DNA from 3 places in the Bradyrhizobium sp. AUGA SZCCT0160 genome. Region 1 is predicted to be linked to each of the others. Evidence: predicted binding sites of a transcription regulator. Region 1 holds the regulator's gene; each other region holds the start of a gene.
What was found. The regulator PhoB, encoded in region 1, activates phosphate uptake and scavenging genes when phosphate is short. The targets are predictions, from matches to a motif close to TGTCATNNANCTGTCAT.
Positions count from the first base shown of each region.

Region 2: a site for PhoB is predicted at 1,655-1,671, ahead of JQ558_RS22985 (esterase-like activity of phytase family protein). Genes of this name have one in related genera too.
Region 3: a site for PhoB is predicted at 1,789-1,805, ahead of JQ558_RS35300 (Orn/Lys/Arg decarboxylase N-terminal domain-containing protein). Genes of this name have one in related genera too.

Region 1 is NZ_JAFCMD010000024.1:118,533-125,431, reverse strand. It holds gene JQ558_RS30405 (aspartate aminotransferase family protein) at 1-549, opposite strand, end outside; gene JQ558_RS30400 (GcrA family cell cycle regulator) at 1,032-1,541, shown strand; gene phoB (phosphate regulon transcriptional regulator PhoB) at 1,724-2,425, opposite strand; gene phoU (phosphate signaling complex protein PhoU) at 2,513-3,229, opposite strand; gene pstB (phosphate ABC transporter ATP-binding protein PstB) at 3,253-4,074, opposite strand; gene pstA (phosphate ABC transporter permease PstA) at 4,071-4,916, opposite strand; gene pstC (phosphate ABC transporter permease subunit PstC) at 4,920-5,909, opposite strand; gene pstS (phosphate ABC transporter substrate-binding protein PstS) at 6,149-6,899, opposite strand, start outside.
Region 2 is NZ_JAFCMD010000015.1:44,852-51,750, reverse strand. It holds gene JQ558_RS22995 (iron ABC transporter permease) at 1-778, shown strand, start outside; gene JQ558_RS22990 (heme ABC transporter ATP-binding protein) at 775-1,575, shown strand; gene JQ558_RS22985 (esterase-like activity of phytase family protein) at 1,729-3,084, shown strand; gene JQ558_RS22980 (enoyl-CoA hydratase-related protein) at 3,235-4,071, opposite strand; gene JQ558_RS22975 (mucoidy inhibitor MuiA family protein) at 4,329-6,002, opposite strand; gene JQ558_RS22970 (methyl-accepting chemotaxis protein) at 6,216-6,899, opposite strand, start outside.
Region 3 is NZ_JAFCMD010000037.1:42,066-48,964, reverse strand. It holds gene JQ558_RS35300 (Orn/Lys/Arg decarboxylase N-terminal domain-containing protein) at 1-1,745, opposite strand, end outside; gene JQ558_RS35295 (LysR family transcriptional regulator) at 1,860-2,753, opposite strand; gene paoA (aldehyde dehydrogenase iron-sulfur subunit PaoA) at 2,960-3,622, shown strand; gene JQ558_RS35285 (xanthine dehydrogenase family protein subunit M) at 3,619-4,569, shown strand; gene paoC (aldehyde oxidoreductase molybdenum-binding subunit PaoC) at 4,573-6,780, shown strand.

The sequences.
Region 1 (6,899 bases):
CAGGATGGCGGCGGTCTGCGGCCCGATCGCCTTCTTGACCGCTTCGAGATCGCCATGCGCGACCTGGTCGAAGCCATCCAGCGGCGGACCAAAGCCTTCCAGATATTTGGCCGAGCCGGTCGCCGCCAGCGTGCCCAGCGTGCGGCCGTGGAACGCGCCCTCGAAGGTGACGATGCGGTAGCGCTCGGGATGCCCCTTGGCGGCGTGATAGCGGCGCGCGACCTTGATCGCGCATTCCATCGCTTCCGCGCCGGAATTACAGAAGAACACCAGATCGGCAAAGCTCTGTTCGCACAGCCTTGCTGCAAGCTTGTCGCCGTCCGGGCTCCGGAACAGGTTCGACATGTGCCAGAGCTTGGTGGCCTGCTCCTGCAAGGCTGCGACCAGATGCGGATGGCAATGGCCGAGCGCATTCACCGCCACACCCGAGGTGAAGTCGAGATAGCGCTCGCCCGACGTCGAGATCAGCCACGCGCCTTCGCCGCGTTCGAAACCGAGATCGACTCTCGCGAAAACGGGAAGCAGATGCGACGGGGCGCTGTTGGTCATGGCCATCACTGACGGTTAGAGACCGGCCACATAGCGTGCATTGGTGCGAACGCGGCACAGCCGGTCTTGCGAAAACAAAACGTGCCGCCTTTTCGGGGCGGCACGTGACAGGCATTCTATGCTGGCTTTGGACCGTGTCAACACGCCTAAAAACGGCTTTCCTGCAGTGCAGGATAAAGCAATCCGTAGCATTCCGGTGCCGTGGAAAACTCTAATTGCAATGCATAAATACCGGAACATGTGGACGCACGGACGCGGACTCTTGCGCCAGAGTCCCGCCATATTGTAGCGTCTGGGCTGTCGGGTACGACATCTCGTGCGGAAGTACTGACCCCTAGAGTCCATTTTGTAAGGCGTAAACGTTCGGGCGGCTTTTATGCGCCCGGCGAGGGCTAAGGGATTCTGCCCGCTGGGATTTTTGAGAATTGGCATCGCCAGCGCTGCCCCCCAATTGGCCGGCTCTGTGCGAAGGGAAGAATGCGATGACGGTATTGACCTGGTCCGACGAGCGCGTCGAGCAGCTTAAGAAGCTCTGGGAGGGCGGACTTTCCGCCAGCCAGATCGCCGCGGAACTTGGAAATGTGACGCGAAATGCAGTGATCGGCAAAGTGCACCGGCTGGGTCTTTCCGGCCGTGCCAAGAGCCCGTCCTCGGCCGCGCCGCGTCAGCGCAAGGCGCGCCCCGCCCAGCAGATGATGCGGGTGGCGCGCCCGGTGTCGCGCGGCAACACCGCGCTGGCCCACGCCTTCGAAGTGGAGATGGAGCCGGATCCGGTCGCCTACGACAATGTGGTGCCGATGAGCCAGCGGCTGACGCTGCTCGAATTGAACGAGGCCACTTGCCACTGGCCGATCGGCGATCCGTCCAGCTCGGAATTCTTTTTCTGCGGCGGCAAGGCGCTCACCAGCCTGCCCTATTGCGCACATCACTCGCGCATCGCCTATCAGCCGGCCTCCGATCGCCGCCGCCCGGCGCCGAAGCCGACGCGCTAAGAGCGCGCGGCGTTACGACGAATATTTGCCGTCGTCCCGGCCTTGAGCCGGGACCCATAACCACCGATGGCCGTGGTTATGCTTGGCTGGAGCTCCAGCCTTTTTAGAGCAATCAATATTTGTGGTTATGGGTCCCGGCTCAAGGCCGGGACGACAGCGGATATTGCTGCGCCTTACCCGCCCTACTCGACCTTCGCGAAGCGGTCATCCAGCGCGTAGCCGGCGCCGCGCACGGTGCGGATCGGGTCCTGTTCGCGGCCGGGATTGAGCAGTTTGCGCAGGCGGCCGATATGGACGTCGACGGTACGCTCGTCGATATAGATGTCGCGGCCCCAGACGCTATCGAGCAGTTGCTCACGGCTGAACACGCGGCCGGGATGTTCCAGGAAAAATTCGAGCAGGCGATATTCGGTCGGGCCGAGATCGATCGGACGGCCCGAGCGCGCGACGCGGCGCTTCTCGCGATCGAGTTCGATATCGCCATAGGTCAGCACGGTGGCCAGCCGCTCCGGGCTCGCCCGCCTGAGCAGGCCCTTCACCCGCGCCAGCAGCTCCGGCACCGAAAAGGGTTTTACGATGTAGTCGTCGGCGCCGGTCGCCAGCCCCCGCACCCGTTCGCTTTCCTCGCCGCGCGCGGTCAGCATGATGATCGGCAGCGCCTTGGTCTCCGGCCGCGCCCTTAAGCGGCGGCACAGTTCGATGCCGGACAGGCCCGGCAGCATCCAGTCCAGCACGATCAGGTCGGGCACCCGCTCCTTCAGCCTTGTATCGGCGTCGTCACCGCGGGCGACGGTTTCGACCTCATAGCCTTCGGCATCGAGGTTGTAGCGCAGAAGCGTGGTGAGCGCTTCCTCGTCTTCAACCACCAGAATGCGTGCGTTCATCTATGTCAGCCTCTTGTGTTTTGACGCGCTGTCGATACGCGAAAAACGTCTCTCGTTCGGTTGTCCGTTCCGTTACTAGTTCCGCTTCTAGTTCCCTGGCACCGTCGTGGCGAAATTCGTCATGTCGCCCTTCGGGCGCTTGTCGAGCATCTGCTGGCCTTCGATCATGTAGAACACGGTCTCGGCGATGTTGGTGGCGTGGTCGCCGATCCGTTCGATGTTCTTGGCGCAGAACATCAGATGGATGCAGAACGAGATGTTGCGCGGATCTTCCATCATGTAGGTCAGGAGTTCGCGGAACAGCGAGGTACAGATGGCGTCGACTTCCTCGTCGCCCTTCCAGACCGCCATCGCCGCCGGCAGGTCGTGCGACGCGTAGGCGTCGAGCACGGACTTGACCTGCGACTGCACCAGATCGGTCATGTGTTCGAGACCGCGGATCAGCTTCAGCGGCTGGAAATCGTTCTCCAGCGCGGCGACGCGCTTGCCCATGTTCTTGGCGAGGTCGCCGATCCGTTCCAGATCGGTGGCCACCCGCATGGCGCCGACGATCTCGCGCAGGTCGATGGCCATCGGCTGGCGGCGGGCAATCGTCAGCACCGCACGTTCCTCGATCAGGTGCTGCAGGCGGTCGATCTCGACGTCGGACGCGACCACGCGCTTGCCAAGCGCGACGTCACGGCGGATCAGGGCATCGACGGATTCGGTGATCATGCGTTCGGCAAGGCCGCCCATTTCGGCGACCAGGCGGGTCAGTTCCTGAAGATCGCTGTCGAACGCCTTCGCGGTATGTTCTGAAGCCATTGTCTTCTCCTCGCGATGTGCGCTTAGCCGAACCGGCCGGTAATGTAATCCTGGGTGCGTCGATCGCTCGGCGAGGTGAAAATCTTGTTGGTGTCGTCGAATTCGACCAGATCGCCGAGATACATGAAGGCGGTCTTGTCCGAGACGCGCGCCGCCTGCTGCATGTTATGGGTCACGATGGCGATGGTGTAATCCTCCGCCAACTCCGTAATCAGTTCTTCGATCTTGGCGGTCGAAATCGGGTCCAGCGCCGAGCAGGGCTCGTCGAACAGGATCACTTCCGGGCGCACCGCGACGGTGCGTGCGATGCAGAGCCGCTGTTGCTGGCCGCCGGAGAGGCTGAGGCCCGATGCATTCAGCTTGTCCTTGACCTCGTTCCACAGCGCGCCGCCACGCAACGCCTTTTCGACGCGGCCGTCCATCTCGGATTTCGAGATCTTCTCATAAAGGCGGATGCCGAAGGCGATGTTTTCGTAGATCGTCATCGGAAACGGCGTCGGCTTCTGGAACACCATGCCGACCCGGGCGCGCAGCAGATTGAGATCGAGCTTGGGGTCGAGGATGTTGGTCTGGTCGAGCATCAATTGCCCGGTCGCCTTCTGGCCCGGATACAGATCGTACATCCGGTTGAAGATCCGCAGCAGCGTCGACTTGCCGCAGCCGGACGGCCCGATGAAGGCGGTGACTCTGTTGGTGCCGAGCGCGAGGTTGATGTTCTTCAGCGCGTGGTGCTCGCCGTAATAAAAATTCAGGCCGCGCGCGGTCACCTTCGGCGGCGCGTCGGGCAGCGCCACCTGGGGAACGGGTCCGTTCGCGCCACTCACGGATACAGAAAGATCGTTCATTTTGCTGTCCTCTCAGCGCCAAGGATGCGTGCGCCAATATTCAGGGCAAGTACGGTGAGGGTGATGAGCAGCGCCCCGCTCCAGGCGAGCTGCTTCCAGTATTCGTAGGGGCTCTGCACGAAGTTGTTGATGGTAACCGGCAGGTTCGCCATCGTCTTGGTCATGTCTAGGCTGAAGAACTGGTTCGACAGCGCGGTGAACAGCAGCGGCGCGGTTTCGCCGGCGACGCGGGCGGTGGCGAGCAGCACGCCGGTGATTAGCCCGGCGCGCGCGGCGCGATAGGCGATGCGCTTGATCACCAGCGAGCGCGGCAGGCCGAGCGCGGATGCCGCTTCACGCAGCGGGTTGGGCACCAGGCCGAGCATGTCCTCGGTGGTACGGACCACCACGGGAATGACGATCACGGCCAGCGCCAGACAGCCGGCAAAGGCCGAGAAGCCGCCCATCGGCACCACGACGGCGCCATAGACGAACAGGCCGATGATGATCGAGGGCGCGCTGAGCAGGATGTCGTTGATGAAGCGGATCACCGAGGTGAGCCGGTCATGCTTGCCGTATTCGGCGAGATAAGTTCCCGCCAGCATGCCGAGCGGCGCGCCGATGCCGACGCCGATCACGGTCATCATGATCGAGCCGATGATCGCGTTGCGCAGACCGCCATCGGTCGAGCCGGGCGGCGGCGTGTCCTGGGTGAAGACGGCCAGGTTGAGGCCGGCAAGGCCGTTGTAGAACAGCGTGAACAGGATCAGCGCGAGCCAGGTCACGCCGAACAAGGCGGCGCTGATGCAGAGGCCCCGGACGATGATGTCGCCACGGCGACGGGAGGCGTAAATCGGGTTCATGGCTCAGTTCCCCGCCTTCTTTTCCAGCCGCATCAGCATCAGCCGCGCGGCCGACAGCACGAAGAACGTCAGCACGAACAGGAGCAGGCCGAGCAGGATCAGGCCGGACTGGTGCAGGCCGTCGCTCTCGGCGAATTCGGATGCGATCGCCGCCGAGATCGTGGTGCCCGGCGCGAAGATCGAGGACGAGATCTTGAACGAGTTGCCGATGATGAAGGTGACCGCCATGGTTTCGCCGAGCGCGCGGCCGAGCGCCAGCATCACGCCGCCGATCACGCCGACCCTTGTGTAGGGGATCACGACATTGCGGACGACTTCCCAGGTGGTGCAGCCGACGCCGTAGGCGGCTTCCTTCAGCACCGGCGGCACCGTCTTGAAGACGTCGACCGAGATCGAGGTGATGAAGGGCAGCACCATGATCGCCAGGATCAGCGAGGCGTTGAACAGGCTGAGATAGGACGGGGGGCCTGCGAAGATGGTGCCGAGAACCGGCACGCCGTCGAAGATGCTGATCATGAACGGCTGGAACGAGTTGGCCAAAAAAGGCCCCAGCACGAAGAAACCCCACATGCCGTAGATGATCGAGGGAATGCCGGCGAGCAGTTCGACCGCGAGCCCGATCGGGCGGCGCAGCCAGATCGGACAGATCTCGGTCAGGAAAATCGCAATGCCGATGCCGACCGGAATGGCGATCATCATCGCGATCACGGAGGTGATCAGCGTGCCGTAGATCGGCCCGAGCGCGCCCAGCACCGGCGGATCGGCCGACGGCGCCCAGCGCGAGGTGAACAGGAATGAAAAGCCGTATTCCCTGATCGCAGGCCAGGCGCCGACGATGAGCGAAAGGATGATGCCGCCGAGAATGAGCAGCACCGAGATCGCGCAGGCGCGCGTGAGCCAATAGAAGGTAACGTCACCGAGCTTGAATGCGCTGAGGGCCTTGGCGCGATCGTAAGGTCCTGCAGCTTCCATCACGTCGCTCTGAACGGCCATGTCTGCCACGCCAATCCCCTGTACTATATAGCCCAACTGCCCCGGATCCGGCGCCGGTTTTGCACCGGACTCTTGAACCAAGGCTGGTGTCCACCAAGCCCCTTGGTAACCAGACCCGCCTGTATTCGCCCTCCTGCCCGGAGGGAAAGACCCAACCCGGAAAGACCCGGGTTGGGCAGAGTGGGAGCACGCTCCCATTGTCGCCGGGCCGAACGCCGCCCGGTTCTTTGTTCTTAAATTCAGCTCTTGATCTCGGCCGACCAGGTCTTTTCAATCAGCTTGATCACGGGGTCCGGCATCGGGATGTAGTCGAGTTCCTCAGCCATCTTGCCGCCCTTCTCGAACGACCATTTGAAGAACTTGATGGCTTCCTGGGACGCGGCCTTGTCGGTCGCGGACTTGTGCATCAGGATGAAGGTCGCTGCGGTGATCGGCCAGGAGCCTTCGCCGGGCTGGTCGGTGAGGATCACGTAGTAGCCGGGCGCCTTCGCCCAGTCGGCGTTGGCCGCAGCAGCCTGGAACGAGGCTATCGTCGGCTGCACGGTCTTGCCGGCCTTGTTGACCATCGCGGCATGGGTCAGCTTGTTCTGCTTGGCGTAGGCGTACTCGACGTAACCGATCGCGTTCTTGGTCTGGCCGACGTTGCCGGCAACGCCTTCATTGCCCTTGGCGCCAACGCCCGTCGGCCATTCGACGGCCGTGCCGAGACCGACCTTGGTCTTCCACTCGGCGTTCGACTTCGACAGATAGTCGGTGAAGTTGAAGGTGGTGCCCGAACCGTCGGAGCGGCGGACCACGGTGATGGCGTCGGTCGGCAGCTTCAGCTTCGGATTGAGCTTGGCGATCGCGGGATCGTCCCACTTCTTGATCTTGCCGAGATAGATGTCGCCGAGCAATTCGCCCGAGAGCACGAGTTCGCCCGGCTTGATGCCTTCGAGGTTCACGACGGGGACGATCGCGCCCATCACCATCGGCCACTGCACGAGGCCG
Region 2 (6,899 bases), on a different contig from region 1:
GAATCCGCTGGCCGATCCCGCCCTCGTCGGCGTCTCCAGCGGCGGCGCATTTGCGGCGGCCAGCGCCATCGTGTTCACCAACAGCCATCTTGGCGAAAACCTGCATTTCATGCAGAACCAGTTGCTGCCGCTGGCGGCCTTCTTCGGCTCGCTGGCGACCACCACCGTGCTCTACGGCATCGCCAGCCGTTCGGGCCGGACCTCGATTGCGATCTTCCTGCTGGCGGGGCTGGCGATCGCCGCCATCGCCAATGCCGGCATCGGGCTCCTGGTGTTCATCGCCGACGACCGCCAGCTGCGCGACATCACCTTCTGGCTGCTGGGATCGCTGAGCGGCGCGACCTGGCCCAAGATCGCCACGCTGGCGCCGGTGCTGCTGTTCGCGCTGATCGCCTGCCTGTGGATCGGCCGCGGGCTCGACGTGCTCGTGCTCGGCGAGGCCGAGGCGTTTCACAGCGGCGTCGATGTCGAGCGGCTGAAGCGGATTTCGATCGTGTTGGTATCGGCGATGACCGGCGTTGCGGTGTCGATCTGCGGCGTCGTCGGATTTATCGGCATCGTGGTGCCGCATCTGCTGCGGCTGGTGATCGGACCCGCCCATCGGCTGCTGCTGCCCGCCTCTGTATTATCAGGCGCGATCCTGCTGGTCGGGGCCGATACGCTGGCGCGCACCATCGTTGCGCCTGCCGAATTGCCGATCGGCATCCTGACCGCGGCGGTCGGCGCGCCGTTCTTCCTCGTCATGCTGCTGCGCCAGCGCGGGCTGGTCGGCCTATGAACCCGATCCTCGAAGCGCGCTCGGTCTCGCTGCGGATCGGCGACGCGACCCTGGTCGACGCCATCGACCTGCGTGTGTCCGCCGGCGAGATGGTCGCGATCGTCGGGCCCAACGGCGCGGGTAAATCGACGCTGCTGCGGATGTTGTCCGGCGACCTCCGGCCGACCCGCGGCCATGTCGAGCTCAAGCAGCGCGGCATCGACGCCTACAGACCGCGCCAATTGGCCCAGCATCGCGCCATGCTGTCGCAGCACGTCAACGTCACTTTCCCGTTCACGGTCGAGGAGATCGTCGCGATGGGCGCGGGCGACAACAGCCGCGCCGCCGCGCAAAGGCTGGTCGATGCGGCGCTGCATGAGGTCGGGCTGGAACGCTTCAGCCACCGGCAATTGCCGACCTTGTCCGGCGGCGAACAGCAGCGCGCGCATTTTGCCCGCGTGCTGGTGCAGCTCGCCTGCGGCGAGGCGCAGCACGGACCGGGACTGCTGCTGCTGGATGAGCCGACATCGAGCCTCGACATGCGCCACCAGATCGATCTTGTGGAAACCGCCAAGCTGCGCGCGCGGGGCGGCACTGCCGTGATCGCGGTGCTGCACGATCTCAATCTCGCGATGCGTTTCGCCGACCGGATCGTGCTCTTGCACCGCGGCAGGCTGGCGATCGACGGCGGCCGCACCGACGCCATCACGGCCGAAACCATCCGCCGCATCTTCGAAGTGGACGTCACCGTCGAGTATACCGACCATGGCGTGCCGTTCCTGCTCCCGCAGACCATGCGGCCGGTCGCGACCCGGTAGCCGCCCAAGGATCCGCCCAAGTATCCTCGTTCGCGCGGGCGGCGTAAGGCCGCAACTTTATCCAACGGCATCACCGGTGTTTCATAAAACTGTCAGGTGGCTGTTACACGCTCCCCGGAGAACACGGCATCGCTTCTCACAGGAGATATTACCATGCGCATGTCACTGCTCTGTTCCGTCGCCTCGGTCTTTCTGGTTACAGGTGCCGCGTTTGCGCAAGGCGAAGGCGAGTTTCCGGCTACGCTGAAGGGCCACGCCGTGCTATCAGCGCAATCCTTTGTCGAGGCCCCCGCCGACGCGCCTGATGACCTCAAGAATGCCGGCAAATACACCACCGGCCGCCGGATCGATGCGCTGGGCAGCGTGATGGGAAAATCCTATGAGCGTCCGACCGGCGTCTCGCTGCCGTTCAAGGGCCAGCCGCTGCAGGGCCATTCCGGCATCAAGGTGATGGCTGACGGCTCGTTCTGGGTGCTCACCGACAACGGCATGGGCTCGCGCTACAACTCGCCGGATTCGATGCTGTACCTGAACCGGCACAAGATCGACTGGGCGACCGGCACGATCGAGCGCCAGGAAACCGTCTTCCTGCATGACCCCGACAAGAAGGTGCCGTTCCGCATCGTCCAAGAAGCCACCGCCAAGCGCTACCTCACCGGCGCCGACTTCGACACCGAAGGTTTCCAGATCATCGGCGACACTTTCTGGATCGGCGATGAATTCGGTCCCTACATCCTGAAGGCCGACAAGACCGGAAAAGTGCTCGCCGTGTTCGACACCAGTGCCGACGGCAAGCCGGTGCGTTCGCCGGACCATTGGTCGGTGCAGTCGCCGGGCGCGCCGGGCGCCAGCTACACCACCGTCAACCTGCGCCGCTCCAAGGGTTATGAAGGCTTTGGCGGATCGAAGGACGGCAAGTTCCTCTACGGCCTGCTGGAAGGCCCGCTGTGGGACGCCGAGAAAAAGGACGTTGAAAAGGTCGACGGCAAGGAAGCCGCGCGGATTCTCGAATTCGACGTCGCGGCGGAAAAATTCACCGGGCGCTACTGGCACTATGTGTTCGAGGCCAACGGCCACGCGATCGGCGACTTCAACATGATCGACGCCTCCTCCGGCCTGATCATCGAGCGCGACAATGGCGAAGGCACCGCGGACAAGGCCTGCCCGCAAGGCACCCGCGGCGAGAGTTGCTTCCCGGATCTGGCGAAGTTCAAGCGCGTCTACAAAGTCGAACTTAACGACGCCAATGCCGGCAAGCCGGTGCGCAAGATCGCCTATATCGACCTGATGAAGATCAAGGATCCCGACAAGAAGGCAAAGAAGCCGCTCAATGACGGCGTGCTGACGTTCCCGTTCTTCACCATCGAGAACGTCGACCGCGTCGACGATACCCACATCATCGTCGGCAACGACAACAATCTGCCGTTCTCCTCGAGCCGCGATCCGAACAAGGCCGACGACAACGAGTTCGTGCTGCTGGAAGTGGGTGAGTTTTTGAAGGCGAAGTGAGGGCCTCCATTCTATCGGCCGTCATTGCCTGCGACAAACGCGAAGCGTTTGCGCAAGGGAGCGTAGCGACGAAGCAATCCATCTATCCCCGCGTGGAGAGATGGATTGCTTCGCTGCGCTCGCAATGACGTGGATAGGCCGATCCAAGACCTACTCCTTCCGCGTCCGATAATCACCAAACGTCGTGTCGCGCTGGTCGAGCTGTGACTTTACGCTCGATCCGTCGCGGCGGAATGTCGACATGTAGTTGCGCGAAGCTTCCGTCGTGAACGCCAGCGCCTGGATTTCGGTGCCGGCGCGCATCGCGGCGCGGGCGCCCATGATCTCCATCGCGCGGTGCACCGAGCGCTTGTTGAGCTGCTGCAATTCAATCGGCACTTTGGCGGCGCGCTCGGCGAAATCCAGCGTGCGCGTATCTAACTCTTCGAGCGGAAACGACCGCGTCGCAAAGCCCCATTCGGCGGCCTCGCGGCCGGACATCGCGTCCCCGGTCAGCATCAGCTCCATGGCGCGGCGCATGCCGACCAGCCAGGGGTGATATTGCATGTCGGGCGGCGACATCAGCCGCACGGGCGGATAGCCGATTTGCGCATCGTCCGCGACATAGACGATATCGCAGGCGGTCGCGAGCTCCGTGCCGCCGGCAAGGCAATAGCCGTGCACCTGCGCCACCACGGGTTTTGCAAGATCCCAGATCCCGAACCAGCCCTCGACGACGTGCCGCGACCATTGGCCAGGGCCGGCAGCCGAGTGATAGGGCTGATCGACGCGGTTATCCGCCGACAAATCGTACCCTGCGGAAAAGCAGGGACCAGCGCCGCGAATAATCGAGGTCGAAATGTCAGGATCGCGGTCGGCCTGTTCCAGCACCTCGAACACTTCCGCCCGCAGGCGGTTGTTGAGCGCGTTGCGCTTTTCGGGACGATTGAGCGTGATGCGCCGGACCCGCGGCCGGGGATCGTCGACGAGAATGTGTTGGTATGGCATCGGTGGCTTCTCCCTGTTCGCGGGACCTGTTGGGCGGTCCTTAGCTTGATGCCGATATCAGAGAGGAAGTCGCAAGCTGCGGCAAGGCCGCGGGATGCAGACCAGCACCCCACGGCCTTTGCTCACCTTCCGTCATGCCCGGCCTTGTGCCGGGCATCCGCGTCTTGCTTGCCTCCATGACGAAGACGTGGATGGCCGGGACATAGGCGAGCGGAAGCGACGCCGTGCTTCAGACGGCTACGCCCGGCCATGACGAGCTAGCCCGCCGGGTTCATGACCACGCCCTTGTCCTTGGGCCAGCGCACGCGCCAGGCAAAGCCGATGTCGCGGACTTCGCCGGCCTTGGCCTCGAAGGCCCATTCCAGCACACCGCGCTTGTCGCGCAGGTTGGTCGTGGTCGGCGGCGTCGAGGATGACAGCATTTCGACCTGGATGTCTTCGTTCTCGCTGACCGGCAGCTGATCCTCGACCGCGACTTTGATCGGGAAGTCGTGGCCGTTGCGGATGGTGGTCTTGAACGAGCGCTCGTCGGTCTTCGACGTGGTCACGATCAGGCCGGCCGAACCCTCGTTGCGTTTGATTGTCGTGCGCTCGATCTTGATCTTGTCGTCGGCGCCGAAGCCGAGGCGGACGGTTTCGTCCTTGCCGGCGGCGGCCATCTGGCCGCGGCCGACGAACACGCCGTCGCGATAGATCGCGACACGGCCGGGCAGCAATGGCGCGTCTTCGGTCTGCTTGAAGCTGGCTTCCAGGAACGCGGTCGGATCCAGCACCGGCACCGCGCGGACCGCAAGATCGGGCGCGATGATCGCAGAGGAGACGCGCAGGCTCTTTGCGCCCTCGCTGGCGCCGAGGCTGACACGGCCCGGAATTTTGAACACCACCTGGAAGCCGCTGACTTCGGCGGCGGCCTGCTGCTCGTCGGCACGCTCGGACATTGCCTCTGGCGCCCGTTGCGCGGGCGCCGCGCGTACCAATGGCTTGGCGGCATCCATGCCGCCGCTGACGGATGCGGCAGCCCGCGGCGGCGGCGGATATTGCACGATCAGCGAATTCAGGTCCGGCGCCTTGCCGCCGCGCGCGGTGCGCACGGTGGAAACGGCAAGCGCGACATTCGACCAGTCCTCGCCGGTGTTCTGGGTGATTTCGGCGCGGCGCACCAGTTCGAGCGCGGGCTTGCGGTCTCTGGCGCCGGTGTCGAGACGGGCATCGTACAGCGGCGTCCAGCGCGCGTTGCGCACCGCGTAGGTCACCCGCAGCGTGGCCTTGGTCGCAGCCGCGGCGGCGAGCTCGATCCGGACCTCGAGCTTGCTCGGCGGCTTCTGCGCCCGGTCGGCTTCCAGCCGCGCGATTTCGCGGTCGAGCTCGCGCTGCTTGCGTTCGGCGTCGCGGATCGCGCTGTCGGCGGTAGCGACTTCCTCGGCCACGGCGGCAAAGGCCGCGCGCCATTCGGCAATGGGACGCGCCTCGCCCTTGTCACCGATCCCGGCCGGCGAGGCATCGGCAAACCGCTCGGCGAATTTGCGTCGCGCCGCGGCTGAATTGATCGCGCCCTGCAGATCGGCGCGCTGGTCTTTCAACGCCTCGATGCGCTTGTCGAGTTCGGGCAGATTGACCGGCGGCGCCGCGCGCGGCGGCTTGGCATCGATGGCGCCAATGGTGAGTTTTGCCCCCGCCTCGCCCTCGACCCGCAGCGAGGACGGATCCAGCGTCAGCGGAAAATCCTTCAGCACGGCCGAGTGGTCGCCGGCCGGAAGATCGACGGTGATGACCCGGGTGATGCTGGCGCCGTCGGGATAGACGGTGACGGCATCGACGGCCGAACTGGCTGATACATCGGCCGCCCGCACCGGTGCTGCGGCCAACGCCGCAACCACGACGAGGCTGGTCGTCACAAGGCACTTGGCTGAACACTTGGCTGAAAATCGCATTGGTTTCCCTCTCCTAAGGCCGCCTGCTGACCGGCGACGCAAAAAAACTCCCACCACCCCTGGTGATGAGACGTTGCGAGCGAGGAACTGGTTCGATTGGGGTTTCGGTGAGGCAGCGCCGCGGCGGGATCGCGGCTGATGGGGCTGACGATCGCCGCGAGCGGCCGGTTCAGGGCCCGCCGCGATCGTCCACTGCTGAAATCGGTGGCGGTGTCAGGCCGCCCGCACCGAGTTCAGGAATTTGCCGACTTCGAGCTTCAGGCGGTTGCTGTCGCCCGACAGCGATTGCGCCGCCGAGTGCACCTGCTCCGAGGCCGCCCCGGTCTCGCTGGCGCCCTGCCGGACGTCGGTGATGTGGGCGCTGACCTGGCTCGTTCCCAGTGCCGCCTGCTGCACGTTGCGCGAAATTTCCTGCGTCGCCGCACCCTGCTCTTCCACGGCGGAAGCGATCGTCGACGAAATCTCCGACAGCCGCTCGATCGTGCCGCTGATGTCCTTGATGGCGCTTACCGAATCCTCGGTCGCAGACTGGATGCCCGCGATCTGCCGGCCAATGTCGCCGGTTGCCTTCGCCGTCTGTTCGGCCAACGCCTTGACCTCGGACGCCACCACGGCAAACCCGCGCCCCGCGTCGCCCGCCCGCGCCGCCTCGATCGTCGCGTTCAGCGCCAGCAAATTGGTCTGTCCCGCGATGGTGTTGATCAGTTCGACGACATCGCCGATACGCGCGGCGGCCTTGGACAATTCGCCGACGCGATCATTGGTCTGGTGCGCCTGGCCGACGGCCTCATTGGCGATCCGCGCCGATTCCTGCACCTGGCGGCTGATCTCGTTGACCGAGGAGGTCAGTTCCTCGGTGGCGGAGGCCACCGACTGCACATTGGCGGAGGCTTCTTC
Region 3 (6,899 bases), on a different contig from region 1:
ACGACGGGGGCGGGAATGCCGTGCTCGGCATAGCGGCCGGTGGCGTGGTCGAAGCCGGGTGTCAGAACCGTCAGCTTGTTTGGGTCGGTCATGGCAAAGCCCGCGGTCAGATCGGGAAAACCGTGCCAGCGGGCGTCCGGCGAAAGCTGCCAATAAACGGGGTCGGTGACCAGCATGTCGGTGGAGATGGTCTCCCAGGCCACATTGTGCACGGCGCCCGCGCGGGAGACGTCCGGGATTGCGACGCGGTCGGGCACGAACGGCTCGAAGAACCAGCGGCGTTCGGGCCGCGCCTCCTTTTCCTCGAATTCGCGGCGGACCGCGCGCATCTTCTTGCGCAGTTCGATGCCGAGCCGGATCGTGTCGTCCCACAGCACCTCGCCGGAGCGGCCCTTCATCATCTGCGCGCCGACATCGAGCGAGGCGAAGATCGGATAGAACGGCGAGGTCGAGGCGTGCTGCATAAAACTCTCGTTGAAGCGCCGATGCTCGATGCGGCGCTTCTGCCCGGTGATGTGGCGGTCCTTGATGTGGATCTGCGAGGCCTGCGAGAAACTCGCCAGCTGTTTGTGGGTCGACTGGGTCGCGATAATGCCCGGCGCGTCGGGACCGAGACCGGACAGCCCCATTGCGAAACGGCCGGCATAGAGCGGATGAAATTTCATGAAGCCGGCCCAGGCCTCGTCGAACAGGATGTAGTCGCAGAGGTGGCCGATGGCTTTGAGGATCATCTCGGCGCTGTGGATGGTGCCGTCGTAGGTGCACTGCTCGACCACGGCGACGCGGAACGGGCGCGGCTTGCGCCAGGCTTCCGGATCCTTGACCAGCGGATGGCTGCGGATGCGTTCGCGAAGCGCGGTTTCATCGATCGCGTCCCAGCGCATCGGGCCGATCAGGCCCCAGGCGTTGCGGACGGTGGGGATGTAGACCGGGATGCCGCCGGCCATCATCAGCGCGCCGTGATGCGCGGCCTTGTGGTTGTTGCGGTCGAACAGCACGAGATCGCCGTCGGTGACGAGCGCGCCCAGCACCACCTTGTTGGAGGTCGAGGTGCCGTTGAGCACGAAATAGGTCTTTTCGGCGCCGAAGATTTGCGCCGCTTCCTTTTGCGCCTTCAGCGCCGGGCCCTCATGAGTGAGGAGATCGCCGAGGTCGAGCACGGAATTGTCGAGGTCGTCACGAAAGACAGCTTCGCCGAGATGTTCGACGAACACCCGGCCGATCGGGCTGCGGCTGTAAAACACGCCGCCATTGTGGCCCGGGCAGGTCCATAGCTGGTTGCCCTCTTCGGCATAGTCGACCAGCGCGCCGAAGAACGGCGTCTTCAGGGTTTCGGCATATTGCTTCAGCCGGCTGATCAGGTTCTTGGCGATGAAGGGCGGCGTTTCCTCGGACAGGAAGACATAGCCGTCGATGAAATCCAGCACCTCGACCGGCAGGTCCTCGAACCGCTTGCGGCGGATCAGGAGGATGATCGGAAAATCGAGGCCGCGCCGGCGCATCAGATTGATCAGGGCCATGGTCTTGCCCTCGAGGCCCTTTTTACCCCAGTCGACCACCATGCAGCCGATCGCGGCATCGGTCTGAACCGCGATTTCCGCATCCTCCAGCCTGCGCGCCCGGACCACTTCGAAGCCGGAGCGCTCGATCTCGGTGATGATCTGATTGAAACGGAGGCCTTCGAGATCGTCGGTATCAAAGACGGGCGCGGCGAACAGAAAGGTGAAGCGTCGGAAATAGTCCATCGGGGTCCTCGAGTGTGTGTCCAGCAAGCTGTTGGCGCATTCGATGACATCTGGATGACGGATGGGTTCCGGCCGGCCTCCCAAAACTCTGCCGCTCGATCGAGGGGCTGCCCTTCAGCCCCGGTATCGCAACGCCTCCACCAGCACCGTAAACGCCGGCGACTGCTGGCGGCGGCTCGGGTAATAGAGGTGATAGCCCGGAAACGGCGCGCACCAGTCGTCGAGCACGCGGACCAGCCGCCCGTCGGCAAGGTGCGGCTTCACCTGGTCTTCGGGCAGATAGGCGAGGCCGTGCCCCGCCATGACCGCGTTCATGCGCAGCGCGATGTTGTTGAACACCAAGGGACCATCGACTCGCACCCTCAGTTCACGGCCGCGTTTCTCGAATTCCCAGGCGTAGATTCCGCCATAGGTCGGCAGGCGGATGTTGATGCAGTCGTGCGCAGTGAGATCCTGCGGTTTCTTCGGCACCGGCTTGCGTTCGAAATAAGCGGGTGCGCCGACCACCGCCATGCAGAAGTCCGGTCCGATCCGTACCGCGATCATGTCCTTGGCAACCTGCTCGCCGAGACGGACGCCGGCATCGTATCGCTCGGCGACGATATCGGTGAGGCCGTAGTCGATGATCAGTTCGACCTTGATGTCGGGATAATTCGGCAGCAGCGTCGTGAGCGCCGGCCAAAGAATGGCCTGCGCGGCATGTTCGCCGGCCGTGATCCGGATGGTGCCGGCGGGTTTTTCCCGCAATTCGGTCAACGCCGATAGTTCCGAGTCGATCTGCTCAAATTTTGGTCCGACGGTTCGGATCAGCCGCTCGCCGGCTTCGGTCGGCGCCACGCTGCGCGTGGTGCGGGTGAGCAAGCGCAAGCCGAGCCGTTCCTCCAGGCCACGAATGGTGTGACTGAGCGCCGATTGCGAAACCCCGAGCTGTGCTGCCGCCCGCGTAAAACTGCGTTCTCGCGCAACCGTGAGGAACGCCATGAGATCGTGCGTGTTTTTCCCGAGCATTATTGAGCCAGACTCATAAGTGTATGCGGATTAATAGGCCTAATCGAAACTCGCCGCACTCCCTAAATGCCCGAAGGCACGAGCTCGTTACCTGCCCGGGCGGGCGGCGCGCAACCCACGATCATGATCGGCGTTAGCAACCATGGATCATGGTCGGCGTTGGTGGGCGGGACGCAATCGAACGAAGCGGCAAAAGGATTTATGGCATGCGAAGCCCCGGTGATTTCAGATTCTCTCGGCGCGACCTGTTGATCGTCGGCGCCGCGTCTCTCACGGCGCCGGCCCTCGGGGTCACGACGTCGACCTTTGTGGCCAAGGCCGATGTCGCCCTGAAGCCTGCGGTTCCCGGAGCGCCCGTGATGTCCAAAGTTTCCTTCAACGTGAACGGCCAGGTGCGCGAGCTCGAGGTCGACACGCGGACCACGCTTCTCGATGCGTTGCGCGAGAATCTGCATTTCACCGGCACCAAGAAGGGCTGCGATCACGGCCAGTGCGGCGCGTGCACGGTGATCGTCGGCGGGCGCAGGATCAATTCATGCCTGACGCTGGCTGTGATGCACGAGGGCGAGAGCGTCACCACCATCGAGGGATTGGGTACGCCTGACAACATGCATCCGATGCAGGCGGCGTTCGTCAAGCATGACGGCTATCAATGCGGCTATTGCACGCCCGGGCAGATCTGCTCGGCGATCGCGGTGCTCGACGAGATCAAGGCCGGCATTCCCAGCCATGTCAGCGCCGACCTGACGGCGGCGCCGCAATTTTCGGCCCTCGAGCTGCGCGAGCGGATGAGCGGCAATATCTGCCGTTGCGCGGCCTATTCCAACATCGTCGATGCGGTCACTGAAGTTGCCGGGAGCAAGGCATGAAATCCTTTACCTATCAACGCGTCACCTCGCCCATCGCGGCCGCCGCCGCTGCCGTGCACACTCCCCACGCCAAGTTCATCGCCGGCGGCACCAATCTGCTCGATCTGATGAAGCTCGAAATCGAGACGCCGTCGCATCTGATCGACGTCAACCGCCTTGGGCTCGACAAGGTCGAGCCGACGCCGGACGGCGGCCTGCGCATCGGCGCGGTGGTGCGCAACACCGATCTTGCCGCCGACGAGCGGGTACGGCGCGATTACGGCGTGCTCTCGCGCGCGCTGCTCGCCGGCGCCTCGGGCCAGTTGCGTAACAGGGCAACGACCGCGGGCAATCTGCTGCAGCGGACGCGCTGTCCTTATTTCTACGACACCAACCAGCCCTGCAACAAACGCCAGCCCGGCAGCGGCTGTTCGGCGATCGGCGGGTTCAGCCGTCAGCACGCCGTGATCGGCGCCAGCGATTTCTGCATCGCGACGCACCCGAGCGACATGGCGGTTGCGATGCGCGCGCTCGACGCCACCGTGGAAACGGTGCGTCCTGACGGCGCCGTGCGAACCATCCCGATCGCGGACTTCCACCGGCTGCCCGGCGATACGCCGCAAATCGAAACCGCACTGGCGCCGGGTGAGCTGATCACCGCCGTGACGTTGCCGAAACCGGTCGGCGGCAAGCAGATCTATCGCAAGGTGCGCGACCGCGCGTCCTATGCGTTCGCGCTGGTTTCGGTCGCCGCCATCGTGCAGCGCGACGGCTCGGGGCACGTCGCGCTCGGCGGCGTCGCGCACAAGCCATGGCGCGTCGAGGCGGCGGAAGCCGCGCTGCCGCGCGGGGCGCGGGCCACCGTCGCGCAATTGCTCGGCGACGCCAAGCCGACCCGTGAGAACGCATTCAAGCTGACGCTGGCCGAGCGCACGCTCGCCGCGGTGCTGACAGAGGCGAGAGGCTGAGCCATGAAATTCGATTCCCCGGCCACATCAAATCCGATCGACCAGCTCAAGGTGATCGGCCAACCCGTCAGCCGTATCGACGGTCCACGCAAGACCACGGGAACCGCGACCTACGCCTATGAATGGCACGACGCGGCACCGAACCCGGCCTATGGCTACATCGTCGGTTCTGCGATCGCCAAGGGCCGCATCAAGTCGATTGATCTGACCGCGGCCAAGGCCGCGTCGGGTGTGCTCGCCATCGTCACGGCTGAGAATGCCGGCAAGCTCGAGAAGGGAAGTCTCAATACCGCTAAATTGCTGGGCGGGCCTGAGATTCAGCACTATCACCAGGCCATCGCGGTGGTGATTGCGGAAACGTTTGAGCAGGCGCGCGCGGCCGCGCAACTGGTCCGCGTCGATTATATCAGCGACAAGGGTGCGTTCGACCTCTCGAAATTGATGGAATCAGCCAAGCCTGAGAAAATCACGGGCGGTCCCGCCGACACCGCGGTCGGCAATTTCGCCCCGGCCTTCGCCGCGGCGCCGGTCCAGCTCGACGCCACCTACACCACGCCAGACGAAGCGCATGCGATGATGGAGCCGCATGCCTCGATGGCCGCCTGGGACGGCGACAGGCTGACGCTCTGGACTTCGAACCAGATGATCGCCTGGAACGTGGCTGACATCGCCAAGACGCTGAACATCCCGAAAGAAAAGGTTCGCCTGATTTCGCCGTATATCGGCGGTGGCTTCGGCGGCAAGCTGTTTCCGCGCGCTGACGCGCTGCTCGCTGCGCTTGGTGCACGCGCGGCCGGCCGGCCGGTCAAGGTGGCGCTGCAGCGTCCCCTGATGTTCAACAACACCACGCACCGTCCCGCGACGATCCAGCGCATCCGAATTGGCGCGACCAGGGAGGGCAAGATCACGGCGATCGGTCACGAGAGCTGGTCCGGCGATCTGCCCGGCGGCAAGGCCGACGGCGCAGTGAGCCAGACACGGCTGCTCTATGCCGGCGCCGATCGCATGACCACGACGCGGCTGGCGGTACTCGATCTGCCGGAAGGCAATGCGATGCGCGCGCCGGGCGAGGCCACGGGCATGATGGCGCTGGAGATCGCCATGGACGAGATGGCGGAGAAGCTCGGGCTCGATCCGGTCGAACTGCGCATTCTCAACGACACGCAGGTTGATCCGGAAAAGCCGGAGCGGCCGTTCTCGCAGCGCCGGCTCATCGAATGCCTGCGCACCGGCGCCGAGCGCTTCGGCTGGAGCAAGCGCAGCGCGCAACCGGGCAGGGTGCGCGACGGCCGCTGGCTGGTTGGCACCGGTGTCGCCGCGGCGTTCCGCAACAACTTGCTGACGAAATCGGCGGCGCGGGTCCGGCTCGACAACAGCGGCGTCGTCACGGTCGAGACCGACATGACCGATATCGGCACCGGCAGCTATACGATCATCGCGCAGACCGCCGCCGAGATGATGGGCGTTCCGATCGAGAAGGTGGCGGTGCATCTCGGCGATTCGAGCTTCCCGGTGTCGGCCGGGTCGGGCGGGCAATGGGGCGGCAACAATTCGACGGCCGGCGTCTATGCGGCCTGCATCAAGTTGCGCGAGGCCGTGGCGCAAAAGCTCGGCTTCAATTCCGCCGAAGCAGTATTTGCCGACGGCCAGGTCAAATCGGGCAATCGCAGCGTGCCGCTGGCGCAGGCCGCCGGTGGCGGCGCGCTCGCGGCCGAGGACGGCATCGAATATGATGGCGAGCTCGCCAAGAAGCATCAGCAATCGACCTTCGGCGCGCACTTCGTCGAGGTCGGCGTCGATACAGCGACTGCCGAGATTCGCGTGCGGCGCATGCTGGCGGTGTGCGCCGCCGGCCGCATCCTCAATCCGAAGACGGCGCGCAGCCAGGTAATCGGCGCGATGTCGATGGGAGTTGGTGCCGCGTTGATGGAAGAACTCGTGGTCGACAAGCGCCATGGCTTCTTTGTCAATCATGATCTCGCCGGCTATGAAGTGCCTGTTCATGCCGACATCCCGCACCAGGACGTGATTTTCCTCGACGAGACCGATCCGATGTCGTCGCCGATGAAGGCCAAGGGCATCGCCGAACTCGGCATTTGCGGCGTCGCCGCCGCCGTCGCCAACGCGATCTACAACGCGTCAGGCGTGCGGGTGCGTGACTATCCGATCACGCTCGACAAGCTGTTGCCGCGGCTGCCGGAAGTGGGATGAGCGTCAATCCCGCTCACAGCCTGCGATGATCACGCGCAGACATGTGCTTGCAGCCAGCAGTGGCGGCCTCGCCGTGCTGGCAGCGGGTGCTGCCGCCGCAACGACGGCAGCCACACCAC